Regions from separate parts of the Blautia sp. TM10-2 genome, predicted to be linked through region 2. Evidence: riboswitches for the same ligand, from Rfam matches in the RefSeq annotation. Region 2 holds a riboswitch; the other holds the start of a gene.
What was found. Region 2 has a riboswitch for thiamine pyrophosphate ahead of DXD92_RS15530 (energy-coupled thiamine transporter ThiT). Riboswitches for the same ligand answer to the same signal wherever they lie in the genome.
Positions count from the first base shown of each region.

Region 1 (3,341 bases), on a different contig from region 2:
ATATCGCTTTCCGACTGGATTTTGATGCCGGAGAGAACTTCTCCCTCTGGGATATTCGGTGTGATGACTTCGGCCAGAGGAAAGAGCAGTTTTTTCATCAGGTCAGGCACGCCGCCCGAAGCGAGCGCGGAACCGCTTGTAGCGACGAGGACCGGGTCCACAACGATGTGTTTGGCCTGGTAGAAGCGAAGCCGTTCGGAGATGACTTCGATCAGTGCCGGGGAGGATACCATACCGATTTTGACGGCGTCCGGGAAGATGTCCGTAAAGACGGCGTCAAGCTGTGCGGCCAGAAACTCCGGTGTTACATCGAAAATACCGGAAACTCCGGTGGTGTTCTGGGCGGTGAGTGCGGTAATTGCCGACATGGCGTAAACTCCGTTTGTGATCATGGTTTTGATGTCTGCCTGAATGCCGGCGCCTCCGCTGGAATCACTTCCCGCGATTGTTAATGCTGTTTTCATGTTTTTCGCGTCCATGAGAATTACTCCTTTGCATTACTTTTCTTTTTGGACAGGCGACAAAGAAAGTGGTGCCCCCAGTCTGCCGCCTGGTGTGAGGATGAATGGTTACGTAAAATTATTTGTTTTCCAGCATGCGCAGAGTCTGTTCTTTCAGATCCTTCGTTGCGGAAACAATGTCTTTCTGTGCAAAAATGGCACTGATGACGGCGATGCCGCAGATGCCGCTGCCGGAAAGCTCCGTCACGTTATCGCGTGTGATGCCGCCGATGGCGATGACAGGGATTTTAACGGCATTGCAGATAGCAGTCAGCGTTTCGTGGCTGACATCCTCCGCATCCGCCTTGGAACCGGTGTGGAAGACTGCGCCGACGCCGAGGTAATCTGCCCCGCGCTGCTCGGCGAGAATGGCCTGTTCCACGGTCTGTGCCGAAACGCCGATGATCTTGTCCGGGCCAAGCTTTGCACGGACATCGCCGGCCTCCATATCGCTCTGGCCGACATGAACGCCGTCCGCATCCATCTTAGCTGCGATTTCCACGTTATCGTTGATGACGAAAGGAACATGGTATGCGGCACAGAGTTTTTTCAGTTCCAGTGCCTCTTCCATAAAGTGATCCTGGTCAAGATTTTTTTCGCGGAGCTGGATAAACGTTGCGCCGCCCTGCAGAGCCTTTTCCACCTGGCTGTACAGTGTCTTGCCGTTCAGCCAGCTGCGGTCTGTCACAGCATATAAAAGCAGGCCTTTTTTATCGCACTTCATACTTTGCACCTTTCTCCAGCGTCTCGCCGTCCATGTGGTAGATGGCGTCGATGATGCGGTTCCGGTAGGTGGAGTTGCCGTCTTCCGGTTTCATATGGCTCCAGCCGATCTCGCCGGCAAGTCCCATCGCGCAGACAGCGGCAGCAGCGGCTTTTAACGGCTCGTCCGGGTTGGCAACGAGGTAAGCGGTCATCATGCCGGAGAGCTGGCAGCCTGTTCCGGTGATGCTTCCCATCTCGGCGCGTCCGTTGCGGATCACGTAGCAGGTGTCAGCATCGGCAACGAGGTCGATCGCTCCTGTGATGGCGACAACACAGTTGTGGTCTTTCGCAAAGTTTTTTGCAAAAGCAACGGCGCTGTCGAGGTTTTCGTCTGTTACTTTATCGGCAACGTCTGCGTCAACACCCTTTGTCGTTCCGCTTCCGAGTGCCAGTGTTTTGATTTCGGAAATATTTCCGCGGATGACGGTGAACGGGATTTTTTCCATCAGTCCGACTGCGGTCGAAGTACGTAAGTGGCTTGCGCCTGCGCCGACTGGATCGAGCAGGATTTTGTGGCCGAGCGAAGCTGCTTTTGCACCGGCACGGTACATGCCGTCGATGCTCGTTCTGTGCAGCGTTCCGATGTTGATGTTCAGACCGCCGCAGATGGAGGTGATATCCTCGACATCCTCCGGTTCATCGGACATGATCGGGCTTGCGCCGCATGCCAGCAGAATATTGGCGACATCGTTTACTGTAACGTAATTTGTGATGTTGTGTACGAGAGGGGTTGTTTTTCTGACATTGTCAAGACAAGTGCCTAACATAATTTTTTGTTCCTCCTGTGTGAGTATTTTTGCAGAAGCAAATTCCCTTGTGGTACTGGAAGAACCTGTTGATGATGTGTTCATAGAGATTAAAAAAGCAGATATACGTGGAGGTATATCTGCAGAAAATGTGCATATCGTATCTCCCTACGTTGGCATTACCCAAATCAGGTTCAGGGTCTAGGAGATGCATCCTACTCTCAGCCCGCTTCGCACGCGAGCTCCCCTTTGCTTTCTGCAGACAATTATATACGCATAAAAACAATTGTGCAAGAGAAAAACGGAAGATTTTAAAAAAATTCAGAAAAATAAAAAAGACATGCAAAATATTGGAAATGTAATGTTATTTGGGTTGACAGAGAAAATAATATCAGCGTAAAATGAAGTATAAAATATGCGTGGAAGTCATGGACGTGATGATGCCGCCTCCATTCCGATTTTCGCCATGAGCGCCAACGCCTTTGTTGAAGACCGGCAGGCCGCAAAAGAGGCCGGCATGGACGTGCATATCGCAAAGCCGATTGATGCGGAATTACTGAAAAAGAAAATTGCAGAGTATTGCAGGTGAAAAGAAGTGCCCCTGCCCGGCATCTGATGTGTGCCGGGCAGGGGCTTTTGATGTGCGAATCTTATTTTTCTTCCTCCGGGTACGTATAGCCCCAGGTTCTGCGGAAGGAGGTCATCAGATCCATGACGTCCTTCGTGTAGTCGAGGTGCATGGCAGATGCATCTCCATTGATGGCGCGTTCCATGTCGGCGAGCTCATAGGCGAGTGCATCGGCGTTGTCACCGGCTTTGATGATTTCGGATTCGCCGGTGGAAGCGTCTGTGATTTTTGCTTCCCAGGCACGCGGGTACTCCATGATCTCGATAAATCCGTTCTCACAGGAAACCATGCCGCGTTTCGGCTGTTTGGAGTGGAGAGAGAGCATCACACTTGCCATCTGTCCTTCCTGATTGGTGAGAAGGAGGCCGGCCTGCTCGTCCACACCGGTCGGAGCGGGCTTTACCTGGGAAAGGAGCTGATCCGGCTTGGAGTCGAAGAACCAGCGGAGGAAGGAGAGTGCGTATACGCCGATATCAAGCATCGCGCCGCCTGCGAGATTCCGGTTGAAGAAGCGGTTCTTCATGTTGTACTCTTTGAAACTGCCGAAGTTCATCGTGATCAGATTGACTCTGCCGAGACGGCCGGAGTCGAGAATTTTTTTCAGCTCTTTGTAGATCGGCATATGGTAAATCGTCATTGCCTCTCCGATGATGACACCTTTTTCTTTTGCAAGCGCTATGGCCTCGTCGAGCTCGTCGCTGT
Region 1 covers NZ_QUJZ01000005.1:235,795-239,135, forward strand. The annotation lists gene thiD (bifunctional hydroxymethylpyrimidine kinase/phosphomethylpyrimidine kinase) at 1-464, opposite strand, end outside; gene thiE (thiamine phosphate synthase) at 580-1,224, opposite strand; gene thiM (hydroxyethylthiazole kinase) at 1,211-2,032, opposite strand; TPP riboswitch at 2,159-2,270, opposite strand; gene DXD92_RS07000 (response regulator) at 2,427-2,600, shown strand; gene DXD92_RS07005 (Gfo/Idh/MocA family protein) at 2,662-3,341, opposite strand, start outside.
Region 1: linked by a shared signal. The riboswitch ahead of thiM (hydroxyethylthiazole kinase) and the one ahead of DXD92_RS15530 (energy-coupled thiamine transporter ThiT) in region 2 are both predicted to bind thiamine pyrophosphate.

Region 2 (3,341 bases):
CAACTGCAGTTGCAACCGGTACGAAATCTTTGATCATGGCTGCTACGTCTTCTGCATCGCCAACCGGGTACTCCGGAATGTATGCGTCCAGGTTGCGCAGTTTCAGGTTGTAGCTTGCGTTCAGAACGCCGCAGTATGCATCGCCGCGTCCGCCTACAAGGTCGTCGCCGGTCTCTTCTGCTGCTGCTACTACCATGCAAGGTCCGTCGAAGTATTTTACAAGCAGGGTTTCCTCGGTCTCCGGTCCGAAGTTTCCAAGGTATACAACAAGTGCATCACACTCTGCTTTTTTCAGGTCTTCGAGTGCGTTCATCATGTCGATTTCATTCTCGACGATGATTGGACATTCGTAGATTTCTCCGTCGTATGCTTTTACGACTGCTTTTCTTCTGTTCTCGGAAAGGCTGTTCGGGAAGCAGTCACGGCTTACTGCAACGATACCTAATTTGATTTCCGGTGTATTGTTGATCATTTTTGAAGATCCTCCTTTTTTTGGTTTTCTTGGTTTTTGGTTTCTTTTTATGTTCAGAACTGCTCTTTTGGGGCAGTGTTTCTGATTTCTGGTTTTGTCTCTGGTTTTATTTTACCGAGAGGTTTTCTCCTTTGATGCCTGCTACGCTTCCAGCGATGTTTGCATCCGGGTGGCTTAAGAGCCATTTGTTTCTGGCGAAGAGCAGGTCGTCTTCCGGGGTGTGTTTTTCTTCCAGGGTGATGTCGGTATTGGTTCCTTTTGGAAGGACTACGACACATTTGAAGCCGCTGGCTGCCACGTTGCATGGTGCGTAGTGGAGGGTGGTTGCGTAGACTTCAATGGTGGTTCCGGCCGGGATTAAGAAGGCCTCCATTTTGGATGAGTCGTAGGTGTGGTCTTCGGTGATGTCCTGTTCTTTTCCGAGGATCAGGATCAGGTCGGTTACGGCGATGTTGATTTCGCTGTCGCGGTGGTATTCTACGGCGTTCAGTAAATGGTTGTGGCCGTTGCAGTAGCCGATCTGGATCGGCATGCCGCCGTAGAGGCTGTCGGATACGGACTGGGCGCTTTTGCAGGCTTCGAGGCTTTCAATGGAAGGCTCGTAGACTACGTCGTCGGGACATGGGGTCTCGGACATGGCGGTGATGATGTCGCTGACGTCGAGGTCTTTGATGACTTTGCCGTACTGGCGGAATGCTTCGTCTGTTACTTTCAGAATCTGCATTGTTTTGGTGCTCCTTTCGTACAATTAGTTTAATGATTGAACTAATTGTAATATAGCACTTGTATGTACTTCTTGTCAACATGTATTTGGGTGAAAAAACGGGCGGGTTGACAAATAAGGGGGAGGTTGGTATACTTTGATACGTTAAAATAATAAGACGCTAGGGGAGCCTTTGGCTGAGAACGTGGGACAAGGATAAGCTCACGGACCCTCACTACCTGAACGGGATAATTCCTGCGTAGGGAAGCTGGAACGTGGTTTCGGAGGTGATTCGGGACTGCGTTTTTATGTGAGCCCCTCCAAGCGGAATGCGAAGGAGGTTTTTTTATGAGTTTTTTTGTTACTGCTGACGGCGGACTGACGACGGCCGGTTATGTTGGATGCGTGGTGCTGATGGTGGCGCTGGTGGTGATTGCTTCGGTTCTTTCTGCTCAGAAGAGTAAGGGGACGGGAATGGATGCAAGGAAGCTGGCGTTTTGTGCGATGGGGATGGCGCTGGCGTTTGTGACTTCGTATGTGAAGGTGTTTGAGCTGCCGTACGGGGGATCGGTTACGTTGTTTTCGATGCTGTTTATTGTGCTGATTGCGAACTGGTATGGGGCGAAGACGGGTATTCTCGTTGGTTTTGCTTATGGACTGCTGCAGTTTATCCAGGGGCCGTATGTGCTGTCGCTGTTCCAGGTGTGCTGTGATTATGTGTTTGCGTTTGCGGCGCTGGGTGTGGCCGGATTCTTTGGAAAGAAGAAAAACGGGCTGCTGATCGGGTATATTGTAGCTGTGCTGGCGAGGGGATTTTTCCATACGTTAGGCGGGTATCTGTACTGGATGGATTATATGCCGGAGAATTTCCCGCAGTCTTTAAAGGCGCTGTATCCGATTATTTACAACTACAGCTATCTGCTGGCTGAAGGTGTGCTGACGGTGATTCTGATCTCGCTGCCGCCGGTGAAGAAAGCACTGCAGACGGTTGCAAGAACGGCACATGGTGCAAATTAAATAGAATTACGTGAAAAAATCCGGGAACGCATGATTTTGCGTTTCCGGATTTTTTACGTGGATATCAAAATTTACTGAGCACTCTCCTCTGCGGCTGTGTCGGCGGCGGAGCTCATGGGGGTGATGACGATGTTTTCTACGCCGATTCCGGTTTTGCGGGTTACGATGTCTTCGATCTGGGCACGCTGTTCCTCGGTTACTTCTTTCATCGGAACGACGATGTCGGCGGTTTCGCCGGTCAGGTTTACAACGACGTCGGTGAAGCCTTTGGCTTCGAGGAGGAGTTCAGTTGCTGACTCTTTTTCTACGAGTTCCGTCATTTCCACCATGCTCTGGACAGCGCTCTGGCGCTCGGTTTCGGAGAGGTTGGTGTTGTTGATGATTTCATTTAAGGTGTCTTTGTTCTGGGAACGGATCTGTTCGCGGTCGATTCTGGCCTGGGCCATGTATGTAGATGCCCCGGCAAGGACTGCCTCTCCCGGCGTTTCGGTGACGGTCCGCGACGAGTCCCCTGCTGTGCCGGCATCCACCTCGTCGGTGATGTCGGTGTCCAGGCTGGAGATGTCTTTTAAAACGGTGCTGGCATCCGCCGTGGTTCCGTCTGCCTTCTCCTTCGTGGACAGGGTACTGTCAGCATAGTTGATGTATCCGGCGACGGCAATCATGATCGCAAGGGCGGTGATGATGACCTGATTTTTCCGGAATTTTTTCTTTTTCCCGGCCGTCTTTTTCGGCGATGGTGTCTCTGCCATTTTCTCAGGTGCATTCATTTCCTGTTCTAATTTTTCCACGCATTTGACTCCTTTACTTCATTTTGACTACTTTAATCTTATTTGCGCCCACCTGAAATAATGCCATCACGGCCTCCTGAATCTCCTGTATCGTCACCGGGTTTCCCCCGCCTTCTGCGATAACGAGCACGCCGCGCACCGCCGGGTACTCCTCGGAAACCACATACGGTGTCTCGGCTCCGTTCTGTGTCTTTTCATAGACAGTTGCCTCATCCTGCGACGAGGATGTAACGCTTCCGGTCTCCTCTCCCTTCTTGTTTTCCTCCGTTGTGCTCCGCGTTGGGACATCTTTTTCCACAATCTTTTTTCCTGTGGATTCCAGCGTCACCACGACGTGCACTGCGCCCACACCGTCCAT
Region 2 covers NZ_QUJZ01000016.1:38,776-42,116, forward strand. The annotation lists gene DXD92_RS15520 (L-fucose/L-arabinose isomerase family protein) at 1-469, opposite strand, end outside; gene DXD92_RS15525 (DUF4867 family protein) at 579-1,196, opposite strand; TPP riboswitch at 1,349-1,458, shown strand; gene DXD92_RS15530 (energy-coupled thiamine transporter ThiT) at 1,524-2,192, shown strand; gene DXD92_RS15535 (SpoIIIAH-like family protein) at 2,264-2,983, opposite strand; gene DXD92_RS15540 (hypothetical protein) at 2,997-3,341, opposite strand, start outside.